One region of the Micromonospora sp. WMMC273 genome, then DNA from elsewhere that is predicted to be linked to it. Evidence: predicted binding sites of a transcription regulator. Region 1 holds the regulator's gene; the other holds the start of a gene.
What was found. The regulator HspR, encoded in region 1, represses chaperone genes until heat shock. The targets are predictions, from matches to a motif close to TTGAGTNNNNNNNACTCAA.
Positions count from the first base shown of each region.

Region 2: lon (endopeptidase La) is a predicted target of HspR. The motif match lies at 1,256-1,274, and genes of this name have one in related genera.

Region 1 covers NZ_JAPZBE010000001.1:6,271,855-6,278,908, forward strand. The annotation lists gene dnaK (molecular chaperone DnaK) at 1-897, shown strand, start outside; gene grpE (nucleotide exchange factor GrpE) at 946-1,683, shown strand; gene dnaJ (molecular chaperone DnaJ) at 1,763-2,950, shown strand; gene O7611_RS29200 (heat shock protein transcriptional repressor HspR) at 2,975-3,415, shown strand; gene O7611_RS29205 (hypothetical protein) at 3,592-3,798, shown strand; gene O7611_RS29210 (hypothetical protein) at 3,972-4,400, opposite strand; gene O7611_RS29215 (cation:proton antiporter) at 4,564-5,781, opposite strand; gene O7611_RS29220 (cation:proton antiporter regulatory subunit) at 5,787-6,287, opposite strand; gene O7611_RS29225 (winged helix-turn-helix domain-containing protein) at 6,356-6,586, opposite strand; gene O7611_RS29230 (DivIVA domain-containing protein) at 6,840-7,054, shown strand, end outside.
Region 2 covers NZ_JAPZBE010000001.1:3,261,431-3,268,484, forward strand. The annotation lists gene lon (endopeptidase La) at 1-1,233, opposite strand, end outside; gene O7611_RS15300 (histone-like nucleoid-structuring protein Lsr2) at 1,468-1,815, shown strand; gene O7611_RS15305 (hypothetical protein) at 2,020-3,252, opposite strand; gene O7611_RS15310 (DUF2726 domain-containing protein) at 3,563-4,429, opposite strand; gene O7611_RS15315 (DICT sensory domain-containing protein) at 4,536-5,627, shown strand; gene O7611_RS15320 (helical backbone metal receptor) at 5,661-6,383, shown strand; gene O7611_RS15325 (CBS domain-containing protein) at 6,408-7,054, opposite strand, start outside.

The DNA of each region.
Region 1 (7,054 bases):
GACCTGGTCAAGCAGCTCACCGGCCGCGACCCGAACAAGGGCGTCAACCCGGACGAGGTCGTCGCCGTCGGCGCCGCCCTCCAGGCGGGCGTGCTCAAGGGCGAGGTCAAGGACGTCCTGCTGCTCGACGTGACCCCGCTGAGCCTGGGCATCGAGACCAAGGGCGGCATCTTCACCAAGCTGATCGAGCGCAACACCACCATCCCGACCAAGCGCTCCGAGGTGTTCACCACCGCCGACGACAACCAGCCGTCGGTGCTGATCCAGGTGTTCCAGGGCGAGCGGGACATCGCCGCCTACAACAAGAAGCTCGGCACCTTCGAGCTGACCGGTCTCCCGCCGGCCCCGCGCGGCGTGCCCCAGATCGAGGTCACGTTCGACATCGACGCCAACGGCATCGTGAACGTGCACGCCAAGGACCTGGGCACCGGCAAGGAGCAGAAGATGACGATCACCGGCGGCTCCTCGCTGCCGAAGGACGACATCGAGCGGATGCGCCGGGACGCCGAGGAGCACGCCGACGAGGACAAGCGCCGCCGCGAGGAGGCCGAGACCCGCAACGTCGCCGAGGCGCTCCAGTGGCAGACCGAGAAGTTCCTCGCCGAGAGCGGCGACAAGCTGCCCGGCGAGAACCGCGACCAGCTCAACGAGGCGCTCGGCGAGCTGCGCAGCGCCCTCGGCGGGCAGGACATCGAGAAGATCAAGTCCGCGCACGAGAAGCTGGCGCAGGTCTCCCAGCAGGCGGGCTCGCTGCTCTACGCCCAGCAGCAGGAGGGTGAGCAGACCGCACCGGGTGCGGCCGGGCCGGGTGCCGGCGCGGGTGCGGCCGGTGGCCCGAAGGCCGGTGGCGACGACGACGTGGTCGACGCGGAGATCGTGGACGAGGACAAGAAGTGACATCCGGTCCCGGACACGATTCGCACGGCAGAGGGATGAGGTAACCGCATGACGGACAAGCCACGAGCGGCCGACCCGGATGCCACCGGGTCGGCGCCGGGCGCCGGCAAGGACACCGGCGACGAACCCCGGGTCGTCATCCGCGACAAGCGCAAGCTCGGCAAGGTGACCGAGCAGCCGGCGAACGACGCCTCGGCGGCCGACGCGGCCGCCGACGCGCCCGCCGAAGGGCTGGTCGAGGAGGCCGAGGTCGTGGTCGACGAGATCGGCGGCGAGGCCGAGGTCAGCGGTCCGACCGTGGTCGACTCGCCCGCCGAGCCGAACGGCGGGACCGGCACGGACACGCCGCTCGGCGCCGAGCTGGAGTCGCTCCGCACCGACCTGGAGGAGCGCACCCGCGACCTCCAGCGGGTGACTGCGGAGTACGCCAACTACCGCAAGCGGGTCGACCGGGACCGCAACCTGGTCCAGGAGCAGGCCACCGGGGCGGTGCTCACCGCGCTGCTGCCGATCCTCGACGACCTGGACCGGGCCCGCGAGCACGGCGACCTGGTGGGCCCGTTCGGCAGCGTGGCCGAGCAGCTCACCGGCGCGCTCGCGAAGTTCGGCCTGACCGCGTTCGGCGAGCAGGGTGACCCGTTCGACCCGACCCGGCACGAGGCGGTGGCGCACCAGACCTCCGCCGACGTGACGGAGCCGACCTGCGTACAGGTCATGCGCCGTGGTTACCAGCTCGGCGAGCGGCTGCTGCGGCCCGCCATGGTCGCGGTCGCGGACCCGGAGTAGTGCCGACCCGTGACGTCCCGCCCGCCCGCACCGGGCGGGCGGGGCGACCGGGGTTCGACCCGTGGAAGGGGGTGGACCGGTGAGTTCCAAGGACTGGATCGAGAAGGACTACTACGCCGCGTTGGGCGTGGACAAGTCCGCCTCCTCGGACGAGATCAAGAAGGCGTACCGCAAGTTGGCCCGGGAGTCGCACCCGGACCACAACCCCGGCGACACCGGTGCCGAGGAGCGGTTCAAGACCGTCTCCGAGGCGTACGCGGTGCTCGGCGACGAGAAGAAGCGCCGCGAGTACGACGAGATGCGCTCGCTGTTCGGCTCCGGCGCCTTCCGGCGCAGCGCCCGCGGCGCGGGCCAGCCGGGCGGCATGCCGTTCGACGTCTCCGACCTGTTCGGCGGTGGCGCCGGCGGTGGCGACAACCGGTTCAGCGGCGGCGGCTTCACCGACCTGTTCAGCTCGATCTTCTCCGGTGGCGGGGGCGGCGGAGGCCCGGCGCGTCCGCGCGGCCCGGCCCGCGGCCGGGACGTCGAGACCGAGGTGGCGCTCGACTTCGACGACGCGGTACGCGGCGTCACGCTGCCGCTGACGCTGCGCGCACCCGGCGTCTGCGACACCTGCCACGGCAACGGCGCGAAGCCCGGCACCCAGCCGGTGGCCTGCCCGGTCTGCCACGGCGCCGGGGTGACCACCCGCAACCAGGGGTCGTTCAGCTTCTCCGAGCCGTGCCGCAACTGCCAGGGCGTCGGCACGATCGTCGAGGAGAAGTGCCCGGAGTGCCACGGCACCGGCGGTGTCACCAAGACCCGCACGCTGAACGTGCGCTTCCCCGCCGGGGTGGCCGACGGGCAGCGGATCCGCCTGGCCGGCCGGGGCGAGCCCGGCGAGCGGGGCGGTCCGGCAGGCGACCTGTTCGTGCAGGTGAAGGTCCGCCCGGACGAGCTGTTCGGGCGCACCGGGGACGACCTGACCCTGACCGTCCCGATCACGTACGCCGAGGCGGTTCTCGGCACGGACCTGCGCGTGCCGACCCTGGACGGGACGGTGACCCTGCGGGTGCCACCGGGTACGCCCAGCGGGCGGGTGCTGCGCGCCCGCGGCAAGGGCGTCGTACGCAAGGACGGCCGCGCAGGTGACCTGCTGGTCACGCTCGACGTGGTGGTCCCGGCGAAGGTCTCGGACGAGGCGCGGGCGGCGCTGGAGACCTTCGCGGCGCAGACTCCGCCCGCCGCGCGGGAACATCTCGACGCGCGGGTACGTCGATTCAGTTGACGGCGGCACCGGAGGTGAGCGGGCATGTCGGAGGAGTACGTCGGCTCGGGTGACCCGGCCTACGAGGCCAAGGTCTTGATGATCTCGGTGGCCGCGCGGATGGCGGGGATGCACCCCCAGACGCTGCGCCAGTACGACCGGCTGGGCCTGGTGCAGGCCGGCCGGGCGTCCGGCGGCGGTCGCCGGTACAGCGTCCGGGACGTGGTGCTGCTCCGCGAGGTGCAGCGGCTCAGCCAGGACGACGGGATCAACCTGGCCGGGGTCAAGCGGATCATCGGGTTGGAGCGGCTGCTCGAAGAGGCGCAGCAGCGGGTGGCCCGGCTGGAGGCGGAACTGGACGCCGCGTACCGGCGGATCGCCGAGCTGGAGTCACTCGGCGGCTTCCCCCGCGGCGACCTCGTGCCCACCAACCGGACGTCCACCGCGCTCGTCGTCTGGCGTCCGCGCCGCGCTCCCGACCGCTGACCTCGTACCGGAAGGCCGGTGCGCCCCGCTCCCCCGGGGCTGCGCCGGCCTTCGTCGTTCCCCGGGCGGTCCGCCGCCCGGCTCGGGGAAAGCCGGGGTACGGCAGAGCAGGGTCGACTAGGCTTTCCGCAGGGCAAAAAAGCCTCAAATCGGACTCCGGGCTGGCGGGGGGAGCCATGACGGAACCGGCGAAGAAGGTGGCCGAGCGCGCGGAGGAACGGCTGGAGAAAGTGGCCGAGAACGTCCGCGAGCGGTTCGACAGGGTCACCGAGGGACGCTTCAGCGACAAGGTCAAGGAAGGGCGCTTCGCCGACCAGACGGACCACGGCGTGGACCGGGCGCGGGACGACGAGCGGCGCAAGAAGCAGGGCGGGTCGACCTAGACGGCCTGCCGACGTGCGGGCCGGGATCCACGGGGGATCCCGGCCCGTTCGTGTCCCGCCCCTCGCGGTCGATCATGAAGTTGGCGGAGACAAACCGGACACCAAACACCGCCAAGTTCATGATCGACCAGGCGGGTCGGGTCGAGGTGGCTGGGCGACGCTGATCCGGGGGGTCAGAGGCGGCGGTTCTCGCGGACCAGGCCGCCCTCGCACCAGTCCCGGTAGACGAAGAGATCCGGCCGGGCGAGCAGCACCCGGCTGTTGTGCGCCCAGTTGCGCATCAGGTCGTCGCCGGACTTCTCGGCCTGCTCGACCAGCTTGCGGAACCGGCGCTTGGGGTGGGCGCGGAAGTTCGTCCGGATGCCGTCGGCGGCGTAGATGTAGAGGCAGTGCAGCGCGAACCGCCGCGCCGGGCAGCCCTGGTCCATCGCCAGATCGAACAGCGTCTGCACCAGGTGGTCACCGGCGACCAGCAGATCCCAGTCCGGCGGCATCGAGGTCAGCGGCACCGAATCCGGCTGATACGCCCACGACCGAAGCTCGGCGGGCGAGGGATCGACCGGGTTGGCGAAGCCGCGGAACGTCTCTTCCTGCACGCTCACCGGCCGACCTTCCGCTTGCGCTGGCGGGGGCGCAGGCCACCCGCGGACCCTGGCTGCTGGGCCGAAACGTTAACGCGGTTGGACAGAGCAGGGGTAGACCTTCCCGGGATCAATTTGACAACGCCGGGCCGGATCTGCCCTCGGCTGATCCGGCCCGGCCCGGTCAGTCGCCGGAGCCCAGGGGCAGCGGCGCGGGCGGACGAGCGGCGGCGGCGCGGGTGCGCAGCCACTGCTTGAACCACGGGCTGTCCGGCAGGCGGGCGAGCAGCGGCCCGGTCACCACCGTGATCAACACGTACGCGGTGGCGAGCGCGGCGAGCTTCGGCTCCACCGGGTAGACGGCCGCGACGGCCAGCCCGGCGATGACGATGGAGAACTCGCCGCGTGGAGTAAGCGCCAGGCCGGCCCGCCAGCGTCCGGGCTCGGCGATCCCGGCCCGGCGGGCGGCCAGGTAGCCGGTCGCCACCTTCGTCGCCATGGTCACCACTGCGAGCAGCAGCGCGGGCAGCAGCACCGGCGGCATGTCCAGCGGGTTGGTGACCAGCCCGAAGAAGACGAAGAAGACCGCGGCGAACAGGTCACGCAGCGGGGAGAGCAGCTCGGTGGCGTGGTGCGCCACCGGCCCGGACAACGCGATGCCCACCAGGAACGCGCCGACCGCCGCCGACACCTGGAGCTTGGCCGCGACGCCCGCCACCAGCAGGGTCAGGCCGAGCACCCCGAGCAGCAGCGCCTCCGGATCCTTGGCGGAGAGCGCGGCGGAGATCAGGTGGCCGTACCGGATCGCCACGGCCAGCACCACGACGACGGTGAACACCGCGATGGCGAGCGCGATGCCGCCCTTCATCAGGCCGACCCCGGCGAGCAGCGCGGTGACCAGCGGCAGATAGAGGGCCATCGCCAGGTCCTCGATCACCAGGACGGACAGGATCACCGGGGTCTCCCGGTTACCGACCCGGCCCAGGTCACCGAGCACCTTGGCGATCACGCCGGACGACGACACCCACGTGACGCCCGCGAGCACCACCGCCGCCACCCAGCCCCAGCCGAGCAGGAGCGCGAAGGCGAACCCGGGCAGCGCGTTGAACACCGCGTCGATCACGCCGGCCGGCGCGGCGGACCGGAGGTTGCCCACCAGTTCGTTGGCGCTGTACTCCAGGCCGAGCATGACCAGCAGCAGGATCACGCCGATCTCGGCGCCGACCGCGAAGAACTCCTCGCTGGCGTTGAGCGGCAGCAGCCCACCGTGCCCGAACGCCAGGCCGGCGAGCAGGTACAGGGGGATGGGCGACACGCCGAAGCGACGGCTCAGCCGGCCGAGCAGGCCGAGCAGGAGCAGCAGCGCACCGACCTCGATGAGCAGGATTGTGGTTTCGTGCATACGCGTCAGCCGTCCGGATCGGTCTCGGCGAGGATCGCGGTCACGCCGTCGAGCCCCTGACGGGTACCGACCACGACGACCACATCGCCGGCTTCGAACCGGAAGGTGGGATCGGGCGAGACGTTCACGGCGCCCTGACGCAGCACGGCCACGATCGACGCGCTGGTCCGGGTGCGTGCCTTGGTGTCCGCGAGCCGCCTGCCGACGTACTTCGACCCCGCCGGGATGGCGATCTGCTCGGTCAGCAACCCGGCGGCCTGCTCACGCAGACCGGAGAGCTGACCCAGCATCAGCGACGCGCCGAGGATGTCGGCGAGCGCCTCCGCCTCGTCGTCGGTCAGGGGTATGTCGTGTTGGCAGGAGTCGGGATCGTCCGGGTCGTAGAGGACCAGGTCGCGACGGCCATTGCGGTGGGAGACCACGCCGAGCCGGCGGCCGGACTCCGTCATCAGATCATGACGTACGCCGATCCCGGGCAGGGCGGTCTGTTCGACACGTACTCGCACGCCGGTGAGGCTACTCCGGGCACGCACCTGCCGCGTCCGGGGTGGATCGGGTGCCCGGTGGTGCGGGATCAGGGGGCGTCGTCGCGAGCGGTGACATAGGTGCCCTTGCCCTGATGCCCCTCGACCAGACCTTCGGCTTGAAGGATCAACAGCGCCGAGCGGACCGGCTCCGCAGACACCTGGTAGTGCGCGATCAGCTCACGCAGGGAGGGGAGTTTGTCGCCGGGGCCGTACTCGCCCGAAGCGATCTTGTCTCTGATGTCCTGCGCGATTCTCTGACGGTCCGAAACTCGGGGCATGGCGGCAACTCCTGGTAGGCCCCAAGATCTTCCCACGAGTCAGACCGGTCAGCCAACACTTCGCGTGCTAAGCATGCTCACTCCTTGTCATGCAATGCTTTGCATTGTATGTTCCTCGTGCGGATGCCTTCGGCGGAACGCCTGGTAGGCAAACCGGCCCTCCGGTTGGCACCCGTGGTCGGCGCGACTGGTCGTGCGCGGCCAGTCGTGTCGCCTCACCCGTCTCCTTTGGTCTCCAAGAAGGGACAGTGTCGTGCGCAATCTCCTGCGAATACGTCCGAAGCGGCGGAGCCTGACCCCGCCCAACTCCGCGCCGGTCGGCGCCTACCGCTCCGCGTCGTACCTTCCGCTGCGGCCCTGGCAGGTGCGGGGCCGCCGCTTCACGACGTGCCGTCGAGGGCTGGACCCGGCCGAGGTCGCGGCGTTCCTGGACCGCGCCGCCGGGGATCTCGCCGCCGCGTACGCCGA
Region 2 (7,054 bases), 3.0 Mb from region 1:
CAGCACGACCGGGTTCATCGAGCCGGCCTCGCGCAGCGCACGCACGATCCGGCCGGGCAGCGCGCCGACGTAGGTGCGCCGGTGGCCGCGGATCTCCGCCTCGTCCCGGACGCCGCCGAGGGAGACGCGGACGAAGTTGCGGCCCAGCGCCCGGGCGACCGACTCGCCGAGGCTGGTCTTGCCGACACCGGGCGGGCCGGCCAGGGCCAGCACCGCGCCGGAGCCGCGTCCGCCGACGACGCCGAGGTTGCGCTCCGCGCGCCGGTTGCGCACCGCGAGGTACTCCAGGATTCGGTCCTTCACGTCGGCCAGGCCGGCGTGGTCGGCGTCGAGCACGGCCCGGGCCGCGGCCAGGTCGGTGTTGTCCTGGGTACGCGTGCTCCACGGCATCTCCAGGACGGTGTCCAGCCAGGTACGGATCCAGCCCGCCTCGGGTGAGGCGTCACTGGCCCGCTCCAGCTTGCCGACCTCGCGCAGCGCCGCCTCGCGTACCTTCTCCGGCAGGTCGGCGGACTCCACCCGGGAGCGGTAGTCGGCGGAGCCGTCCGGCTCGTCCTCGCCGAGTTCCTTGCGGATCGCGGCGAGCTGCTGGCGCAGCAGGAACTCCCGCTGGGACTTCTCCAGCCCCTCGCGGACGTCGCTGTTGATCTGCTCGGTGACCTCCTGCTCGGCCAGGTGTTCCTTGACCCAGCCGACGAGCAGGTCCAGCCGGGCGGTGACGTCCGGCGCGGCGAGCAGTTCGGTCTTCTGGGTCAGGCTGAGCCAGGGCGCGTAACCGGCCGAGTCGGCCAGCTCGGACAGGTCGGTCATCCGCTCCATCGCGTCGATCACCTGCCAGGCGCCGCGCTGCTGCAGGACCGAGGTCATGAGCGCGCGGTACTCGCGGGCGAGTTCCCGGGCGCGGCCGGCCGGGGCGGGTTCGTCGAGTGTGGTCGCCTCGACCCAGAGCGCGGCGCCGGGACCGGGCACGCCGGAGCCGATGCGGGCACGGGCGAGACCGCGGACGACCGCCGCCGGTTCGCCGCTGGGCAGCCGGCCCACCTTCTCGATCGTGGCGACCACGCCGACGGAACCGTACTCGCCGTCGATGCGGGGCACGGCCAGGAGTTCCTTGTCGCCGGTGGCGCGGGCCGCGTCGACGGCGGCCTGGGTGGTCGGGTCGAGGGTCACCGGGACGACCATCCCGGGCAGCAGGACGGCGTCGGTCAGTGGGAGTACCGGAAGAGTTGCCATCGAACACCTGCCATCACGTTGGTTGAGCGTGTCTGGCTCAAGTAACAAAAGATGCCCCTTGTTCCTGGTTGTGACCCACGCCACGCCGAGCGCTCCCGTTCCGGCGCTCCGCGCCCAATGGCGGCACCGTTTACCGCGACCCGCCGAATGGAAACAGTCGGCTATTGTTGCGGGATTACCGCGCGGTAGGTCAAACTCTTAGCCACACCCCGCCCGACACAGGGAGTAATGGCGATGGCAAGGAAAGTAATCACCGTTCTGACCGACGACCTCGACGGCGGAAAGGCCGATCGGACCGTCGAGTTCAGCCTGGACGGCGTGGCGTACACGATCGACGTCTCCGACGAGAACGCGGGCGTCCTGCGCAAGGCCCTGGATCCGTACATCAGCGCTGGCAGGCGAATCGGCCGGGGAGCCGCCGAGATCACCCGCGGCGCCCGTCGCACGACCCGGCCGAGCACCTCGGGAATGGACCGCGAGCAGAACCGCGCCATCCGGGAATGGGCCGCCAAGAACGGGTTCGAGATTTCCGAGCGCGGGCGCATCCCGGTGTCGGTGGTCGAGGCGTACAAGAACCGCTGACCGTCACCGGTTCACCGTCGGGCATCCCGGGGTCACGCTGAGAAATCGGCGTGGCCCCGATCGGCATTCTCCGCACGGCGCTTTTCGTCCGGCGGATACCCACGGCACGAGATTTCCTCCGGGATCGCCTCCCACCGTTCCCGTACGCGGAAAGGCCGCGGCCGCCCGGAGGAGTCCCCCGGACGGCCGCGGCCGTCGCGTCGCTCAGTTGACCCGGATGCGCACCACGTCGATCGCGGGGGTCTGGTTCGCCCGCTCCATCATCGGGATGCGGTGCGAGCCGTCACCGGCCCAGACCGCGCACTGCGCCACGCCCGACTGCGCCAGGCCCGGGATCTGGATCAGCACGTCGTCCGGCTGGTTGCCACCCCGGCCGTCCTCGGTGGCGACGAAGAACGCCGGCACGTCCTGCGGGTTCGGGGGCTGCCGGGTGCTGCCGAGCATCCGGCAGGCGGTGTGGAAGTGACCGCGTACCAGGCCCTGGCCGTTGAGCAGCGAGCTCTCCAGGTAGTAGCCGCCCTGACCGGCGGCGAGGAAGCGGTCCCGCACCAGGTTCTTGGTGGTGACCCGGAGCGTGAACGGCTGGTTGCGCCGCACCTGGTTCGGGAACTGCGTGATCAGCAGCGACGGGTTGTTCGCCGCGGCACCCACCTCACCGAATGCGGTGCTCACACACCGGTTGCCGTTCTGGAAACCGTCGTGCGCCTGGAGCTGGCTGCCGGAGCAGTCCTTGGCGAGCACGTTCAGGCCGTTGTTGCCGCCGTTGTTCTGGCCGCCGCCGTTGTTGTTCCCGCCGCCGTTGTTCCCGCCGTTGTTCCCGCCGTTCTGGCCTCCGTTGTTGCCGCCGTTCTGACCGCCACCGTTCTGACCGCCGCTCTGCGGCGTGTCGCTCACCGCGCACCGGGCGAACTGGTCCAGGCCCTGCGGGCGCTGCGCGAACCGGCCGATGGCGGTGGCGATCCGGTTGAGCGCCGCGGTCCGCTTGTCCGCGAGCGGACCGAGGATCGCGTTGTCTATGAACTCACCGCCGTTGCGGCCCTCCGCCGCGAGCCGCCGGTTCGCCTCGGCGATCTGGCTCTCCAGCAGCGCCAGCGTGCGGTCCACCTCGGCACGGGCCCGGCCGGGCACCTGCGGCAGCCGGCCGCGGACGTCCGGGCAGGCCACCGTCGGGGTGCCGGCGCCGGCACCACCCGCGTTGGTCTGCTGGCACTCGGCCGGCGACATCTGACCGTCGCCCCAGTGGTTGCGGACCCAGCGGCCGTTCTGCCAGGTACGGGTGGTGCTGCCCTGGCCGTCCGGGGCGGTCGCCCCCGGGCTCGCGGGCACGCAGGACGCCGAGGCCGCGCGGGTGGTCGTCCGCCGGTCCTGGGCGGACGAGATCTGGGTGACGGCGACGATGCCGCCGAAGACCGCGAGCGTGCCGACCACTGCCAGCATCCGCTTGCTCCGCGCGTTACCGGATGACCGGCGCGCCCGTGTGGACCTGCGCATCGAATTGCTCTCCTTCTCGATCCGGTAGTTGACTGGTGATCCCGGCGGACCGACGAATTCGGGGTGTGAGATCACTGCGACGCTCAGTCGCGCGCCAATGGCCGACGGTGCCCTTTCCGCACCGTCTCCGCGCCGTCCGGGCGCGGCGGGGAAGATCTGCGTCCATTCCCGATGAGGTACGGAGCGCCGTCGGCGAAGGTTCAACCGGAGATCGGAAAAAAATCGAAAAGTCGCCGTCCGCTCCGGCGAGGACGGTTCAGTCGGCGCAGAGGTGGTCGAAGGCGAAGCCGCCGTCGAAGGAGTCCCGCCGGGCGGCGAGCGCACGGACCTGCCGGAGAAGCTCGTCCCGGTCCAGCAGGGACGGCACGGCGCCGTCGAGGCCTCGCAGCCGCTCCCCCAGCGCCACCACGGCCAGATCCTCGGCGAGCCGCCCCGCGTCGACCCCGCAGGCGAAGCCGCGCGAGGTCAGCCGGACCCGCTCCAGCAGGCAGCGGCCGGGCCGCACCTCGGCCCAGGCCCAGCCCTCCGCCGGCCCGTCGGTCCAGCGCACGTGCAGTCCGCGCACGATCGGGTCGGCGATCCGGCCCGCCACGTACGCCTCGACCGCCTCGACCCGGGCCAGCGCGCCGAGGTCGTTCACCGGTCCGCGCCGGCCGTCCGGCAGCCGGCCGATGATGTCCCGGAACCCGACCGCGTCGTCGGCGTCCGGGTCGGTGCCGTCGGCGTAGGCCCGCGCGTCCAGCACGTACCCGGCGAACCGAAGGACCTGCTCCGCGCCGCCCAGCGCCGGCGACTCGACGCGCACCAGCGGCAGGCCGACGGCGGCGCAGACCGCGTCGGTGAGCCGTTCCTCCCGCCGGGCCGGCGACCCGTCCGGAGCGGGCGTGGTGAACCGCACCGCGAAGCGCGGCAGCTCGGTGTCGGCGGCGCAGACCACCAGGTCGAGCGACGCCCGCCCGGCGGTGCTCCACTGACTGCCGGTGACCCCCGGCGGGCGGCCCTGCACCAGGTCACCGAGCCGCCGGCCGGCGTGACCGAGGTGGCCGGCCCGGACCAGGGACGGCGCGACGCCGGGCGGGACCGGCCGCAGCCAGGAGGCGGTCACGCTGCCTGTGCTCGTCATCTCGCCCCGATCCCCCTCGTCCGGTCGACCCCCGAGTCTAGGCGGTGCGGCGCAGTCGGTACGGCCGCCCGGTGCGCTACCGCGTCCGTCCCTCTAGGCTCTGCCCGTGCCCAGCGGACGGACCCCGGAACAGTTCACCAAACGCAGTCTCGTCGCCGTCTCCCACGCCATCGAACGCGCCGCGCTCGCCGAGGCCGAGGACGGCCCGCTCGTCGTGCTCGCGCTGTTCCAGCGGCTGCCGTACTTCGCCCGGGAGCGCGAGGTCTACCGGCGCATCGCCGGCCGTGCCGCCGTGACGGTGGTGGCGATGGTCGGCGGACCGCCGCCCGACCTGCCCGAAGGGGCGTACGGCGTGACCCTGGACGAGGCGGAGGCGCTGGCCCGGGAGTGGACGGTGGTCGCGCTGAGCCCGCGTTTCGGCGCCACACTCGTCGCGCACGACCGGGCCGAGGTGGCGCCCGCGCCGACGCTGGAGGCCGGCCGGCTGTTCGAGGGCCGCTGGGGTTTCCGCCGCGACGAGGCGCTGCACGAGGTGATCCGGCTGCGCGAGCAGCTCGCCGAGCGGCTGCCCGCCGCGGCGCGCACCGCGCTGGACGAGGCGATCGCCCGGGTGCGGGACATCCCGGCCGGGCCGGGCGAGCCGCGCGCCGAGGCGGCGCTGCGGATGCTGGCCCGCCGCGGCGACCGGAACCACCAGCCGGTCGAGCCGGCCGAGACCATGCTGGACGAATCAGGCCTGGCCCGGTGGTCCGGCGCGGACGGGGTGACCGCCTCCGGCACGCTGCCGGTGGCGCTGGTCGGCCTGCGGGTCGAGGCGCCGCCCGGCTCGCCGGAACGCTTCGGCCGGCGCGGTGTCGCCCGCGAGGGGCACGCCGTGCTCACCGCGATCACCGCCGTGCTGCGGCCGGTCGACCGCGCGGTGCGCGTCACCGAGAACGAGTTCCAGCTCGTCCTGCCCGGACTCGACGAACCGGCCGCGCTGGACGTGGTACGCCGGTTGCACGACGCGATCGGCGCGCTGGCCCGGTCGTACCCGTTCATGGCGTACATCGTGCACGCGGCGGTCGGGGTGACCACCCGGCGGCCGCTGCCCACCGCGGACCTGCGCGCCGCCGTCGACTGGGCGGTACGCAAGGGCCTGCCCGTGGCGGGCCTGCCGCCGGAGAACGCCGACGCCGTGCCCGCGCCGGCCCGCTGACCGGCCGGTCCGGTTCGAGGAGAGGGAGACGCGGTGCGGGTGGTGTCGCTGGTGCCGTCGCTGACCGAGGCGGTCGCGGCCACCCGCCCGGAGGTGCTGGTCGGTGCGACCGACTGGTGCACCCATCCGGCCGGGCTGGACGTCGCCCGGGTCGGTGGGACGAAGTACCCGGACCTGGAGCGGGTGCTCACGCTCGAGCCGGATCTGGTGCTGCTCAACGAGGAGGAGAACCGGCTGGCCGACGCCGAGGCGCTGCGCGCGGCCGGGGTGCCGGTCCGGGTCACCTTCCCGCGTACCGTGCCGGAGGCCCTCGACCAGCTGGGTGAGCTGGTCGTCGCGCTCGGCGTGCCGGCCGAGCCGCCGTGGTTGCGCGAGGCCCGCCACGCCTGGGCCGCGCTGCCCTCGCCGGGACACGTCCGCACCGCCGTGGTGCCGGTGTGGCGGCGCCCGTGGGTGGTGCTGGGACGGGACACGTTCGCCGGGGACGTGCTGGCCCGGCTGGGTGTGCGCAACGGCTGGGCCGGGGACGCGGAACGCTATCCCCGGCCCGGCCTGGACGAGCTGCGCGCCCGCGCGCCGGAGCTGGTGGTGCTGCCCGACGAGCCGTACCGGTTCACCGCCGACGACGGGCCGGAGGCGTTCCCCGGCGTGCCCGCGGCGCTGGTCTCCGGCCGGCACCTCACCTGGTACGGCCCCTCGCTGGCCGAGGCCCCGGCGCTGCTGGCCGCCCAGCTCGCCGCCGCGGGCCCCACCTGACCGGTGAGGCCCGGGTGACGGCGCTCAGGCGACCGGGGTGGCGTGCACCGGGTCCAGCTCCATCAGCGTGGTGTCGTCCACGTCGTACCCGATCGCGTTGTGCACCGCGACCACACCCGCGACCTGCGCGGCGAGGCGGCCGGCCAGCTCGACGGCGCTGCGCCGGTCCAGCCGCCCGTCCATGGTGACCTCGCCGCCGCGGACCTGGACCGTGACCAGGCCGTCGCGCACGGACAGCACGCGGCGCAGCACCTCGTGCACGACCTCCTCGCGGATCTCCGCGTCGGTACGCAGGTGCACGCGCAGCAGGTCACCGCGGGTGACGATGCCGGCGAGCCGGCCCAGGTCGTCCAGCACCGGGAGCCGCTTGACGGCCTCGTGGTCCATCAGCCGGGCGGTCGCCGCGAGCGACGCCCGCTCGTGGGTGGTGACCGCGGGCCCGGTCATCAGGTCCCGGGCGACGAGCGCGCCCGCCTTCTCCCGCGCGGTACGGCGGCGCCGTCCCTCGAAGACCCGCCGCTCGTCCGGGTGACCGGACCGCTCCACCTTGTGCAGCAGGTCCGCCTCGGAGATCACCCCGAGCACCCGGCGGAACGAGTCCACCACCGGCACACCGCTGATCCGCTGCCGCACCAGCACGTCGACGACCTCGCGGTACGGGGTCTCCTCCG